One region of the Streptomyces sp. A5-4 genome, then DNA from elsewhere that is predicted to be linked to it. Evidence: riboswitches for the same ligand, from Rfam matches in the RefSeq annotation. Region 1 holds a riboswitch; the other holds the start of a gene.
What was found. A riboswitch is a leader RNA that binds a small molecule or an ion and turns the genes downstream of it on or off. The one in region 1 is predicted to bind glycine.
Positions count from the first base shown of each region.

Region 2: linked by a shared signal. The riboswitch ahead of gcvP (aminomethyl-transferring glycine dehydrogenase) and the one ahead of gcvT (glycine cleavage system aminomethyltransferase GcvT) in region 1 are both predicted to bind glycine.

Region 1 is NZ_CP178591.1:6,232,091-6,239,368, reverse strand. Features, by position in the region: gene ACLLJJ_RS29335 (ABC transporter permease) at 1-94, opposite strand, end outside; gene ACLLJJ_RS29330 (enhanced serine sensitivity protein SseB C-terminal domain-containing protein) at 453-1,241, opposite strand; gene ACLLJJ_RS29325 (enhanced serine sensitivity protein SseB) at 1,421-2,206, opposite strand; gene ACLLJJ_RS29320 (hypothetical protein) at 2,432-3,049, shown strand; gene ACLLJJ_RS29315 (AAA family ATPase) at 3,190-3,870, opposite strand; glycine riboswitch at 4,039-4,148, shown strand; glycine riboswitch at 4,149-4,262, shown strand; gene gcvT (glycine cleavage system aminomethyltransferase GcvT) at 4,299-5,414, shown strand; gene gcvH (glycine cleavage system protein GcvH) at 5,495-5,872, shown strand; gene glyA (serine hydroxymethyltransferase) at 5,913-7,175, shown strand.
Region 2 is NZ_CP178591.1:942,172-949,449, reverse strand. Features, by position in the region: gene ACLLJJ_RS04345 (bifunctional nuclease family protein) at 1-40, shown strand, start outside; gene ACLLJJ_RS04340 (MerR family transcriptional regulator) at 199-810, shown strand; gene ACLLJJ_RS04335 (DNA polymerase IV) at 868-2,412, shown strand; gene ACLLJJ_RS04330 (PRC-barrel domain-containing protein) at 2,340-2,705, opposite strand; glycine riboswitch at 2,820-2,923, shown strand; glycine riboswitch at 2,925-3,070, shown strand; gene gcvP (aminomethyl-transferring glycine dehydrogenase) at 3,136-6,021, shown strand; gene ACLLJJ_RS04320 (DUF5999 family protein) at 6,121-6,318, opposite strand; gene ACLLJJ_RS04315 (hypothetical protein) at 6,614-7,201, opposite strand.

The sequences.
Region 1 (7,278 bases):
GGCCTTCGACCGATTTGGTCATGACATCAGTCGCGGCATCGACGGTAGCGACCGCATCCGTCTTCGCGGTCGTGTCGGGCAATGGTGCCGTCATCGTGTCTGGGACCCCTCTCGGCCGGCGGTGACCAGCCCTAACCGGCCGCTGTAGCGGCTTGGTTCACATCACAGGTGCAGATTGCGCAGGTGGTGCGGGTGTTTCAGGTGATCCTGTGTGGGGCACGGTGGCAATTGCACACGTATCCCGCACAGGACCGACTGCTTCTATTGCGGGGAGTCTTCAACGCCTTCGCGATCACCCGCCAGACCTGACGGACAATGGATGCGCAACCGTGATGCGGCCCGGGGCTTTCCGTTATGCGGACGCGGCGCTCGGCTGAGCGGATCAGAACCGGCCTTTACCACTAGACCGGGCATGACACCCAACAGCCGTTATGCGCGGCTTTATTGGGCTATCAGTAAGCGCGCGGTGCGGGGTAGCCGTAGCCCGACGCGGGGGCCTGCGGCGAGAGCGGGGCGTGCGCCTCACGGTCGTAGAACGGGCGGGTGTTGGCGCGCAGCCACATGGCGACCGGGTCGTGGTCGTCCGCCATCGCGACGGTGGACACGGGCAGCCCCTCCGGGACCACACCGATGGACTGCTGCATCATCGTGCGCACCGCGTCGACCGACTGCTGGCTCGTGTCGTAGAGATCGAGCCCGATGGCCAGATACGGCGCACCGAGCGCGGGCTGCACCCAGCCGCGGCGCAACGAGCGGACCGCGGGCGTACGGTGGGCGTTCTGCGTGAGCTGCGCGTAGAACTGCGGGATCTCGATGGCCGGCTCGGACAGCCGCAGCGGCCCTGCGGGCATGCGCTCAAGACCGCTCGCGATGCGCCGCAGATCGAGCCACGGGATGCCGACACCGCCGCCCGGAGCGTGCGGATTGAGCCAGATCCCCCAGCGGTCGGGGAAGAGCACGCGGGCGATGTCGCGCCCCGTGACGACGTCGTACGCCCGGCTCCAGCCGCTGGCGGCGAGCTCCTGGGCGGAGGTTACGCACGGCGCGTAGCCGAGGCCGTCGACCTCCATGTTTCCGTACTGCGCGTCGGGCGAGCCGGCCTGTCCGTGCCAGAGCAGCATCCAGACCTGACCGTCCGCGAGGGCGCGCAGCAGCGCCTCGTACGCGTCGTACCTCCCGGGCGTCACCTGGCGCAGCATGTGCTCGACCTGCCCGGCCGCCGCAGTGCCTGACGCGCTCACCCTGGGTCCCGCCCCTCTTCGATCCACCGTTCGGCCAACCGCCCCCGTGTGGCGGGGCCATCAAACCAGCTTAAACGGCCGTCCTGACACCGACTTGACGCAGGAGGCGGACGCGCGGGCAGGGCACGCCCGCAACCTCGGGGGCGCCGGAAGCCCGCGCGCCACTGCCCCCGAGGCCGTCAGTGCTCCTGCCGGTGCTCGCGCACGTAGAAGGGCCGCACCTTCTCCAGCATCCAGTCGCCGACCGGGTCCTGTGCGACGTCCAGCAGGACGAGGTTGACCGCCCAGGGCAGCTGAACCCGGCCGAGCGCCCGGCCCAGCGCGTCCATCGGGGCGTTGCGGTCGGCGCCCTCCCACGAGGAGAGCTGTACGCCGATGAAGAGCGTCGGCGAGTCGCCCTCGATGCTGGCGAGCGCGCGGCGGGCGGTGACCACCACGCCGCTCTCCTCGAACTCGCCCGCCGCGGCGGCCAGGAAGTCGACCGGCTCCTGCTGCCAGTCCGGCTCGAAGAGGCGGACCCGACCGCCGCTCGCCGGCCCGTCCAGCGGGGAGCGGCCGGCCCGGCAGAGCTCGGCGACGGCGGGCGGCGGCAGCGGCATGCCGACCGCGCCGTCCGGGTTCACCACGATGCCGAGCTGCGGCGGGAGGCCGCGGGCGAACTCGCGGGCGGGCGCGACGGTGAAGGCCATGTGGGGCCCGGCGGACTGCCTGAGCTGCTGCTCGGAGCTGAAGACGGGGACGTAGGGGGCGCCGCCGATGTCCATCGTGGGCAGGTCGAGGTCACGGCTCTGCGGGCCGCCGCCCGCCGGCAGTGGCACCCAAACCTGACTGCGGCCCAGCACTTCGACGAGCCGGGCGCCCGCCGCGGGATTGCCCATCGAGGCGGCGAGCACCTCTTCGAGTTCATTGCCGGGCCATCCGCCGCCCCCGTGCGGATGCGGATGCGCCTGCGCCGGAAATTCCATCTCCACCCCTGCCGACAGCCGTGCTCACGACGGCCGCGCTCGTTGCGGCCGTGCTCGTTTCTGCGCGAGAACCCTAGCCCGCCGGGTCGGCACGCCATCCCTCACCAACCGTCTGACACGTTTGGTAGCCATCCAGTTGCGGAGTGTGCCGGGCGCTCGGAGGGTGGCACCAACGCGTCCTCGGACGTGAACACCGCACCCCCCACAGCGAAAAGGATTTCTCGCATGGCACTCAACCGGCCTGCCACCTTCCTGATCACCTCCGCTCTCTGTGGCGCCGTCACCATAGGCTTCGCCGGTCCGTCCGCCGCGGCAGCCGTGCAGGACCGATCCGCCGAGTCCACCGTGGCGAGCAACGCCGCACCGGACCCGGCGGCGCTGCTGGCGCAGGCGGACGTACTGTCCAAGCTGGGTCTCGTGGGCCCCCTCGGCGACCTCCTCAAGGAGGCTCTCGCCGCGAAGCCCGACCCGGCCAAGGTCAAGGAGCTCGCGGAGAAGGTGACCAAAGCGATCACCGGGGCGGCGCCCGCGGCCCCGGCCGCACCCGGCGTGCCGGCCGTTCCGGGGCTGGGTGGCTCGTCGGCCGACCGCGCCGCGGCGGCCGACCCGGTCGCCGACGCGCTGAAGGCGCTCCAGGCGAAGGTGACCGAGTTGGTGGCGGCTGTCACGGCAGGCGACCCGGCCAAGATCCTGGCCGCGGTCACCGGGACGGTCACCGCGGTGATCCCGCTGATCCTGGGTCTGCTGACGAAGCTGCCCCTGCCCCTGCCGGTGCCGCTGCCGGCGGTGCCGGCGGTGCCGACGCTGCCGGCGCCGGGCGTACCGGCTCTTCCCGCGGTCTAGCGACCACGGGCGCCCGTGCGACGGCGGGACCCGGTCCGCGTGCCCGATGCGGCCCGGGTCCCGTCGCGCTGTCCGGTCGCGCCGTCCGGTCGCCGGAGTCGGGCCGCCGTTCGGAGAGGCCCGACCGCCGCTCGGACCAACTACGCGAAGTCGATGGCCGTCAGCGCGGTCGCCGCCGCCCGGTCGAGCAGTACGGCCGAGGCGCACCCGGCCGGCAGCGTGCCGCCCTCCGCGTCGCGCACCAGCCGCGCCACGGCCCGGCGGTGGCGCGCGAAGGCGTAACCCGAGACACCACGGCCACGCTCCTGCTGCCCGGCCCGCGCCACCTCGGGCGTGACGTCGAGCAGTAACAGGTGCAGCGCCGCGCCTCTGCGCCGGGCGTCGCGCGACAGCCAGCCCCGCACCCATGCGAGCGTGCCGCAGTCGTGCACGACGACGCTCTCGCCGGAGCGCAGGGCGCGCCGCAGACCGGCGTAGTGCGCGACGCGGACGAGGGGGCGGTAGAGCGCGTACGGCAGGAGGCGCGGCATCCGGCGCTCCCATCGCTCGCGCACATCCTGCGAGTCGATGCGGCGGGCAGCCGCCGCGCGCCGGATCAGGGTGCTTTTGCCGCTGCCCGGCAGTCCGGAGACGACCACCACGTCCCCCGCCGCGAAGACCAGGCTCCCTGGGCTGCGGCCGGCACGCCCGCGCAGATCACGGACGGTGAACACGGGCCGACGGGCCGTCTCCCCGGCCGGCGCGGCCTGCTGTGCGGGCACCACGTCGCGCGCGACCCCCGCGCTCGTCGCGTAATACGCACCAGGCTGCTGCACCGTCATCGCACTCCCCCATGTCGGGTCCCCCACCCTTGCCCAAGAAGTGTAAAGAAAAGGTAATGCGCCACAAGCCATTTGCGGATGCGGCCGGGTGAGGTCCGCTTCGGCCCGCCCGACCCGCTTCCCCGCGATGCGTGCAATGATGTGCCCGCCAACTCCATAACGGCCGCTTGAATCCGCGCGGGAGAGTCCGGAGCACCCAGTTCGTCTGGTGCCGCTCAGGACGCCGAAGGAGCAAGTTCCTCCCTTGAATCTCTCAGGCCCCGAACCGCGCGGGCGAGGCAGATCTGAAAAGCGAGCCGCCTTCGTGGCGGCTCCACCCAAGGTGCAAGTCATGACCACACTTACGTGCGGTCGTGGTGAACCTCTCAGGTTCCGATGACAGATGGGGAGGATGTGTCCTCGCCTGTCATGCCCTGGGAGCCCCACACATGAGCAATGTCCCCCGTCTCACCGCCCTCGACGCGCTGCATCGCTCGCTGGGCGCGACCATGACCGACTTCGCGGGCTGGGACATGCCGCTGCGGTACGGCAGTGAGCGCGACGAGCACCTCGCCGTACGCACGTACGCCGGTCTCTTCGACCTCTCCCACATGGGCGAGATCACCGTCACAGGCCCGCAGGCCGCCGCCCTGCTGAACCACGCGCTGGTCGGCAACATCGGCACGGTCGGCCTCGGCCGCGCCCGCTACACCATGATCTGCCAGGAGGACGGCGGGATCCTGGACGACCTGATCGTCTACCGGCTGGCCGACACCGAGTACATGGTCGTCGCCAACGCGGGAAACGCCCAGGTGGTGCTCGACGCCCTGACCGCCCGCGCCGCCGGCTTCGAGGCCGACGTACGTGACGACCGTGACGCGTACGCGCTGATCGCCGTTCAGGGCCCGGAGTCCCCCGGCGTCCTGAAGTCCCTGACCGACGCCGATCTGGACGGGCTGAAGTACTACGCGGGCCTGCCCGGCACCGTCGCGGGCGTCCCGGCGCTCATCGCGCGCACCGGTTACACCGGCGAGGACGGCTTCGAGCTGTTCGTCGATCCGCGGCACGCCGAGGAGCTGTGGCTGGCGCTGACCGAGGCCGGCGCCCCCGTCGGCCTCGTCCCCTGCGGCCTGTCCTGCCGCGACACGCTGCGGCTGGAAGCGGGCATGCCGCTGTACGGGCACGAGCTGACCACCGCGCTGACGCCGTTCGACGCGGGTCTGGGCCGGGTCGTGAAGTTCGAGAAGGAGGGCGACTTCGTCGGCCGCGCCGCTCTTGAGGCCGCCGCCGAGCGGGCCGAGACCGCACCGCCGCGCAAGCTCGTCGGCCTGATCGCCGAGGGCCGCCGGGTGCCGCGCGCCGGGTACCAGGTCGTCGCGGACGGCAAGGTCATCGGCGAGGTCACCTCGGGCGCCCCGTCCCCGACGCTGGGCAGGCCGATCGCCATCGCGTACGTCGATCCGGCGCACGCCGCGCCCGGCACGCCCGGGGTCGGTGTGGACATCCGCGGCGCGCACGAGCCCTACGAGGTCGTCGCGCTGCCGTTCTACAAGCGCCAGAAGTAGACCGCCGGTCCAAGACGCGCGTCTCACCCAGCAAGACCACCGTTCCTCAGCACTCCCCCGCGTACAGGAGAATTCAGGTCATGAGCAACCCCCAGCAGCTGCGGTACAGCAAGGAGCACGAGTGGCTCGCGACCGCCGAGGACGGCGTCGCGACGATCGGCATCACCGAGTTCGCGGCCAACGCGCTCGGTGACGTCGTCTATGCCCAGCTCCCCGAGGTCGGCGACGCGGTGACCGCGGGGGAGACCTGCGGTGAGCTGGAGTCGACCAAGTCGGTCAGCGACCTGTACGCGCCGGTGACCGGTGAGGTCACCGAGTTCAACCAGGATGTCGTCGACGACCCGTCGCTGGTGAACTCCGCCCCGTTCGAGGGCGGCTGGCTGTTCAAGGTGCGCGTCACGCAGGAGCCGGACGACCTGCTCACCGCCGACGAGTACACCGCCCTCTCCGGCAACTAAGACCGAAGCCCGAAGCCCCGACGACTCGAACGGGACCGTGATGACTGTTCTCGACACTCCCCTGCATGAGCTCGACCCGGACGTCGCCGCCGCCGTCGACGCCGAGCTGCTCCGCCAGCAGTCCACCCTCGAAATGATCGCCTCGGAGAACTTCGCTCCGGTGGCCGTCATGGAGGCCCAGGGCTCCGTCCTCACCAACAAGTACGCCGAGGGCTACCCCGGCCGCCGCTACTACGGCGGCTGCGAGCACGTCGATGTGATCGAGCAGATCGCGATCGACCGCGTCAAGGCGCTCTTCGGCGCCGAGCACGCGAACGTGCAGCCGCACTCGGGCGCCCAGGCCAACGCCGCCGCGATGTTCGCGCTGCTCAAGCCGGGCGACACGATCATGGGCCTGAACCTCGCCCATGGCGGGCACCTGACCCACGGCATGAAGATCAATTTCTCCGGCAAGCTCTACAACGTGGTCGCGTACCACGTCGACGACGCCACCGGCGAGGTCGACATGGACGAGGTCCAGCGCCTCGCCAAGGAGTCCCAGCCCAAGCTCATCGTGGCCGGCTGGTCGGCGTACCCGCGTCAGCTGGACTTCGCCGCCTTCCGCCGCATCGCGGACGAGGTCGGCGCGTACCTGATGGTCGACATGGCGCACTTCGCCGGGCTGGTCGCCGCAGGGCTGCACCCCAACCCGGTGCCGCACGCCCACGTCACCACCACCACCACGCACAAGACCCTCGGCGGTCCGCGCGGTGGTGTGATCCTGTCCACACAGGAGCTCGCCAAGAAGATCAACTCGGCGGTCTTCCCGGGACAGCAGGGTGGCCCCCTGGAGCACGTCATCGCGGCCAAGGCCGTCTCCTTCAAGATCGCGGCAACCGAGGACTTCAAGGAGCGCCAGCAGCGCACCCTGGACGGCGCCCGCATCCTGGCCGAGCGCCTGGTGCAGTCCGACGTCACCGAGCACGGCGTCTCCGTGCTGTCCGGTGGCACGGACGTCCACCTGGTCCTCGTCGACCTGCGCAACTCCGAGCTGAACGGCCAGGAGGCCGAGGACCGCCTCCACGAGGTCGGCATCACGGTCAACCGCAACGCCGTCCCGAACGACCCGCGGCCCCCGATGGTCACCTCGGGTCTGCGGATCGGCACCCCGGCGCTGGCCACCCGCGGCTTCACCACCGAGGACTTCACCGAGGTGGCGGACATCATCGCCGCCGCGCTGAAGCCGACCTACGACCGCGACGGGCTGGCGGCCCGGGTCACCGCGCTGGCGGACAAGCACCCGCTCTACCCTGGTCTGAAGTAGTTACGTACCGAACAGCCCAGTAGCACCACAACTGAACATCGGGGCACCGCGCACACTGGACAGTGGGAGCGGTGCCCCGTCTCGTGCCCCCCACCCGCACCAC
Region 2 (7,278 bases), 5.3 Mb from region 1:
CCAGATCTCCCCCGAGGACTTCGGGACCAACAGCCAGTGACCTTCGCGTCGGGACATTCGAGGAGCCGTTCCCGAAAGAGGCACCCGGGAAACCACTCTTAGGGTGATTATCACTCGGCGCGGCGAGCGCGGCGATCGTTGACGCACCCCAAGCGACTGCCTACCGTCGACAAGGGCAGGTCAAGGACGGAGGTCGGCGTGAGAAGCAGCGGCGACGGTACGGTGGCGGGCGGGCCGTATCCGCTTTACGGCAATGCGGTAGAACCCACCGCGAGGCAGCAGGCCGTAGCGTCGGCCACGGGTGAGGCAGCACCGACCGAGAGCGTCGGATACCGGGGGCCGACCGCGTGTGCGGCTGCGGGGATCACGTACCGGCAGCTCGACTACTGGGCCCGCACCGGGCTGGTCGAGCCGAGCGTCAGACCCGCCTACGGGTCGGGCACACAGCGTCTGTACAGCTTCCGGGACGTCGTGGTCCTCAAGATCGTGAAGCGATTCCTGGACACCGGTGTCGCGCTGCAGAACATCCGGACGGCGGTGCAGCACCTTCGGGCCCGCGGGTTCAAGGATCTCGACCGGATGACGCTGATGAGCGACGGCGCGACGGTGCACGAGTGCTCCTCGCCCGATGAGGTCGTCGAGCTTCTCCAGGGCGGCCAGGGAGTGTTCGGGATCGCTGTGGGCGTGGTGTGGCGGGACGTGGAGAGCGCCCTGTCCCAGCTGCACGGCGAGCGGGTCGACACCGGCGAGACCCTCGTCGGGAGCAACCCCGCCGACGAGCTCGCGCGACGCCGCAACAAGGCTGTCTGACCACCTCTTCGCGCTGCCGGCGGCCGATTGTCAGTGCCGTACGGCAGCATCGGTGATGTGAGACCCGTACCGACCATCCTGCATCTGGACATGGATGCCTTCTACGCCGCCGCGGAGCAGGCGTCGAAGCCGAGCCTGCGCGGAAAGCCGGTGGTCGTCGGGGGGATCGGGACGCGGGGGGTCGTCGCCACCGCGTCGTACGAGGCGAGACGATTCGGGGTGCACTCGGCGATGCCGGTCGCGCAGGCCCGGCGCCTGTGCCCGAACGCCGCGTATCTCAATCCGCGTTTCGCCCTGTACCGGGCGGTGAGCGACCAGGTCATGGAGCTGCTCGGGCGGCTGTCGCCGCTGGTGGAGCCGCTGAGCCTGGACGAGGCCTTCGTGGACCTGGAGGCGGGTGGCGTGGCCGACGACGCCGCCTCCGCCCGGACGGCCGGAGAGCGCTTGCGAACGGACATCAAGGCCGTCACCGGGCTCACCGGGTCGGTGGGGCTCGCGGGCTCCAAAATGCTGGCGAAGATCGCCTCGGAGCAGGCGAAGCCCGACGGGCTGGTGCTCATAGAGCCGGGCACCGAGCGGGAGCTGCTGGCGCCGATGCCGGTGCGGATTCTGCCCGGGGTCGGGCCGGCCACCGGGGAGCATCTGCGGCGTGCCGGGATGACGACGGTCGTGGACCTGGCCGGGGCGGGCGAGGACGAGCTCGTACGGCTGCTGGGGAAGGCGCACGGGGCCTCGCTTTTCCGGATGGCCTCCGGGTACGACGACCGGCCCGTCGTCCCCGAGCGGGACGCGAAGTCCGTGTCCGTCGAGGACACCTTCGAGGTGGACCTGCACGATCGGGTCAGGATCAGGGCCGAGGTGGGGCGGCTGGCCGACCGGTGCGTGGTGCGACTGCGGGCGGCCGGTCGGTCGGGCCGGACAGTTGTGCTGAAGGTGCGGCGGTACGACTTCTCGACTCTGACGCGCTCCGAGACCCTGCGCGGTCCCACCGACGATCCCGCCGTGGTGCGGGAGGCCGCGGGGCGGCTGCTGGAGTCGGTGGACACCACGGGTGGGGTGCGGCTGCTCGGCGTAGGGGTCACCGGGCTCGCGGACTACACCCAGGAGGATCTCTTCGCCCAGGTGGCGACGGAGCGGGCGGAGACCGAGAGGGCGGAGACGCAGAAGGCGGCGACAGAGAAGGCAGCGACGGAGGAGGCGGCGGGTGAGGAGGCGGGGGCCGAGGAAGGAAAGACGGGGGAGGGGGAGCCGTACGGGGGCAGAGCGGCGGTGGAGCGGGCGCCGGAGCCGCCGCCGGAGCGGCGGTGGCACGCGGGACACGATGTGCGCCATGCCGAGCATGGAGCGGGCTGGGTGCAGGGCAGTGGTCTCGGGCGGGTCACGGTGCGCTTCGAGGAGCCGACCTCCAGGCCCGGGTGGGTACGGACCTTCAAGGTGGACGATCCGGACCTGGAGCCCTCCGAGCCGCTCCCGTTGGTGCGGGCGGCGCAGGAGCAGGCGGAGCCGGGGGATTCGGCGGGCCGAGAGGATCAGGTGGTGTCCTCGCCCGCCAGCCGGCCGAAGTCGCCGTCGGGCGCGGGCGGCGAGATTTCTAGCCCGTAGTGGTGGTAGAGCTGCAGTTCCTGTTCCGGGGAGAGGTGGCGGCCCACGCCGAAGTCAGGGGCGTCCTTGATGAGTGCCCGCTCGAAGGGGACGCGCAGCGAATCTTCCACGACCTCGCTCGGCTCCAGGGGCACGAAGGCGTCGCGGCTGAAGAGCCCGGTGCGTACGGCCGCCCACTCGGGGACTCCCGTGGCGTCGTCGAGGTACACCTCGTCCACCGTTCCGATCTTGGTGCCATTGCGGTCGTACGCCTTGCGGCCGATCAGGCTGCGCGGATCGATGTCGGTCTGCACGGTCCCTCCAACTGATCGCAACTGCTCCGTAAACACTACGAAAGTGCACATTGGGGACTACGGCCACTTGAGGGATGGGCGACGGGGCTCGCTGGTAGGCTGGCTGACGGCTGCTGACCCCGTGCGGGAGAGTCCTCCGGCGAACGTGAACGTGCCGGAGGCGCCGAAGGAGCAAATCCTCCCCGGAATCTCTCAGGCCCCCGTACCGCATGGACGAGGTCACTCTGGAAAGCAGGGTGGGAGTCGCACGGGCATGTCTCTGCACAGAGCACCGCCCGGACGGAGCCTTCCCTCACCGACGGTGAAAGTCGGAGCGTGTTTTTCGCGCCCCGGTGAAGCTCTCAGGTTGAGATGACAGAGGGGGAGGCCGTCCGGGGTACCCGCAATGGTGCCCCTCGCAGGTCGCGTCAGACCAGGAGGCCTTCCGCAGATGACCGCTAACCGCATTCCGCTCTCACAGCTCGAGCGTGGCATCCCCTTCGAGCAGCGCCACATCGGCCCCGATGCCGCAGCGCAGGCCAAGATGCTCGCCCAGGTCGGCTACGGCTCCCTCGACGAGCTGACCGCGGCCGCGGTGCCGGATGTCATCAAGAGCACCGAGGCGCTGGCCCTGCCGGACGCGCGCACCGAGGCCGAGGTACAGGCCGAGCTGCGCACGCTCGCGGACCGCAACCAGGTGCTCGCCCCGATGATCGGGCTCGGCTACTACGGCACCTTCACCCCGCCGGTGATCCTGCGCAACGTGCTGGAGAGCCCCTCCTGGTACACGGCGTACACGCCCTATCAGCCGGAGATCTCGCAGGGCCGGCTGGAGGCGCTGCTCAACTTCCAGACGATGGTTGCCGAGCTGACCGGGCTGCCCACCTCCGGCGCCTCGCTGCTCGACGAGGGCACCGCCGCCGCCGAGGCGATGGCACTCTCCCGCCGGGTCGGCAAGGTCAAGAAGGGCGTCTACCTGATCGACTCGGACGCCTTCCCGCAGACCGTCGCGGTGATCCAGACCCGCGCCGAGCCGACCGGTGTCGAGGTCGTCGTCGCCGATCTGCGCGACGGGATCCCGGCCGAGGTCGCCGAGCGCGGCGTCTTCGGTGTGCTGCTGCAGTACCCGGGCGCCTCCGGCGTCGTACGCGACATCAAGCCCGTCGTCGAGCAGGCGCACGAGCTCGGTGCGATCGTCACCGTCGCCGCCGACCTGCTGGCCCTAACGCTCCTCACCTCGCCCGGCGAGCTGGGCGCGGACATCGCGGTGGGCACCACCCAGCGCTTCGGTGTACCGATGGGCTTCGGCGGCCCGCACGCCGGCTTCATGGCCGTACGCGAGAAGTTCGCCCGCAGCCTGCCCGGCCGGCTCGTCGGTGTGTCCGTCGACGCCGACGGCAACAAGGCCTACCGGCTGGCGCTGCAGACGCGTGAGCAGCACATCCGCCGGGAGAAGGCCACCAGCAACATCTGCACCGCGCAGGTGCTGCTCGCGGTGATGGCCGGGATGTACGCCGTCTACCACGGCCCGGACGGGCTGCGCTCCATCGCCGGCCGCACGCACCGGTACGCCGTGCTGCTCGCCGAGGGCCTGCGGACGGGCGGCGTGGAGATCGTGCACGGCTCGTACTTCGACACTCTCACCGCGCGCGTCCCCGGCAAGGCCGCCGAGATCCTCGCCGCGGCGCGTGAGGGCGGGGTCAACCTGCGCCTGGTCGACGCCGACACCCTCTCCATCGCCTGCGACGAGACGACGGCCCGCGCCGAGATCGCCGCGGTCTGGTCGGCCTTCGGTGTCGAGGGCGACCTGGAGGCGCTGGACGTGTCGACGGCCGAGACGCTGCCCGCGGAGCTGCTGCGCACCGACGACTACCTGGCCCACCCGGTCTTCCACCAGCACCGCTCCGAGACCGCGATGCTGCGCTACCTGCGCAAGCTCGCCGACCGGGACTACGCGCTCGACCGCGGCATGATCCCGCTCGGCTCCTGCACCATGAAGCTGAACGCGACCACGGAGATGGAGCCGGTCACCTGGCCCGAGTTCGGGCAGATCCACCCCTTCGCACCGGTCGAGCAGGCACAGGGCTACCTGACGCTCATCCGTGAGCTGGAGGAACGTCTCGCCGAGGTCACCGGGTACGACGCGGTGTCCATCCAGCCCAACGCCGGATCGCAGGGTGAGCTCGCCGGCCTGCTCGCCGTACGCGCCTACCACCGGGCCAACGGGGACACGCAGCGCACGGTGTGTCTCATCCCGTCGTCCGCGCACGGCACCAACGCGGCGAGCGCGGTGATGGCCGGGATGAAGGTCGTCGTCGTCAAGACGCGCGACGACGGCGACGTCGACGTCGAGGACCTGCACACGAAGATCGAGCAGCACGGCAATGAGCTCGCGGTGCTCATGGTCACCTACCCGTCCACGCACGGTGTGTTCGAGGAGCACATCAGCGACATCTGCGCGGCCGTGCACGACGCGGGCGGCCAGGTGTATGTGGACGGCGCGAACCTCAACGCACTGGTGGGCCTCGCCAAGCCGGGCAAGTTCGGCTCGGACGTCTCCCATCTGAACCTGCACAAGACCTTCTGCATCCCGCACGGCGGCGGCGGCCCCGGTGTCGGTCCGGTCGGCGTGCGGGCGCACCTCGCGCCGTACCTGCCGAACCACCCGCTCCAGCCGACGGCCGGACCGCGGACGGGCGTCGGCCCGATCTCGGCCGCTCCGTGGGGCTCGGCCGGCATCCTGCCGATCTCCTGGGCGTACGTACGCCTCATGGGCGGCGAGGGCCTCAAGCGCGCGACGCAGGTCGCCGTGCTCGCGGCGAACTACATCGCCAAGCGGCTGGAGCCGCACTTCCCGGTCCTCTACGCCGGCCCAAACGGGCTGGTGGCGCACGAGTGCATCGTCGATCTGCGGCCGCTGTCGAAGTCGACGGGCGTGAGCGTCGACGACATCGCCAAGCGCCTCATCGACTATGGCTTCCACGCGCCGACGATGTCGTTCCCGGTGGCCGGCACGCTGATGATCGAGCCCACCGAGAGCGAGGACCTGTCGGAGATTGACCGGTTCTGCGATGCGCTGATCGCGATCCGTGGCGAGATCGAGAAGGTCGCTTCGGGCGAGTGGCCCGCGGACGACAACCCGCTGTGCAACGCGCCGCACACCGCGGCCGCGCTGGGCGGGGAGTGGGAGCACGCGTACAGCCGTGAAGAGGCGGTCTTCCCGGCCGGAGTCTCGGCCGCGGACAAGTACTGGCCGCCGGTGCGTCGTATCGACGGTGCGTACGGCGACCGCAACCTTGTCTGCTCGTGCCCGCCGCTGGACGAGTACGACAACTGACGTGCTCGCGGCCACTGGGCCGCAGAGGACGGGCGCGGACACGCGTCGGGGCCGGTTCGGAGGATTCTCCGGGCCGGCCCCTCGTTGTACTGCCCGGTGCTACGCGGCGGTCACCACGTCCAGCGGGCGGTGCGGAGCGATGATCTGCCCGTCCGGCAGCAGCTCACCGGTGTCCTCGAACAGGAGGACTCCGTTGCACAGCAGGCTCCAGCCCTGCTCAGGGTGGTGCGCCGTGAGATGGGCGGCCTCCCGATCGGCGGATTCGGCTGATGGGCAGGCTGGCTGGTGCTGACACATGGAAGGGTTCTTTCGCTGCGTTGTAGTGAGTGTCCTGTGGTTCGATGCGGTGTTCATAACCGCCCCCGTATCAATCGGTCCGTTCCCAGTGTTGCCCTACGGACGTCTTTCCGCAGGGATTTCACGGCAGCTCTCGTTACTGATTGATGACGCATCACTCGTGCGGACGGTTCAGCTCAACTGGGGTGTCTCTTTGGGTGGTTCGGGGGGGCCGGTACGGGCTACTCCTTTCGGGGCAGGACTGTGCCCCGTGACCAGTACCGGTCACGGGGCACGAAGAGGTCCGGCGCCGCGGTCAGGCGGGCTGGCCGAGGAGGGGCGCGGGGTTCAGCCGGTTGGTCAGTACGGTCAGCAGGTCGGCGACCGGGTGCGGATGGTGCGACGCGATGCCGGGCGGGGCCGGCGCGAGGGGCACCAGCACATCGGTCGGGAGAGGCATGTCGTCGGAGGCGTCCGCCTCCGGCTCACCATGCAGCCACAGATTGAGCATGTAGAGCTCGGGCACGGACAGGAGCCTTGGCTGGTAGCGGCCGTTCATGGTCTCGGCCTGGCGCAGGGCTCGCTCGCTGGACGCGATGTAGGGGCCCTCGCAGAAGTGCGAGAAGGCCCAGCCGTCGGGGGTGAGCATGGTGTCGGCGGCGGCCACCGTGCGGTCGCCGCTGCGGATGAGGAATCGCCAGCCCGTGAGCCGCGTGCGCGGCGGCCGGCCGGTCGGGACCATGCGGTCCAATACGTGCAGGGGCAGGGCGAGTTCGGGGCTCAGCGGACCCTGGGCGGAACGGAGGGCCGGGGTACGGGCCTCGCGTACTGCGGTGGGGGAACCGAGAGCCGCGAGGACACTGCGCAGAGCCGGCGCGGGAGCCGGGGGGACAAGCAGCGGCATGATGGTGGGTCGCCTCTCACTTGGGAGACACGGTGATGCGTGGGCAGTGCGGACGGCGCTGTCTGCGTGCGGGGCCA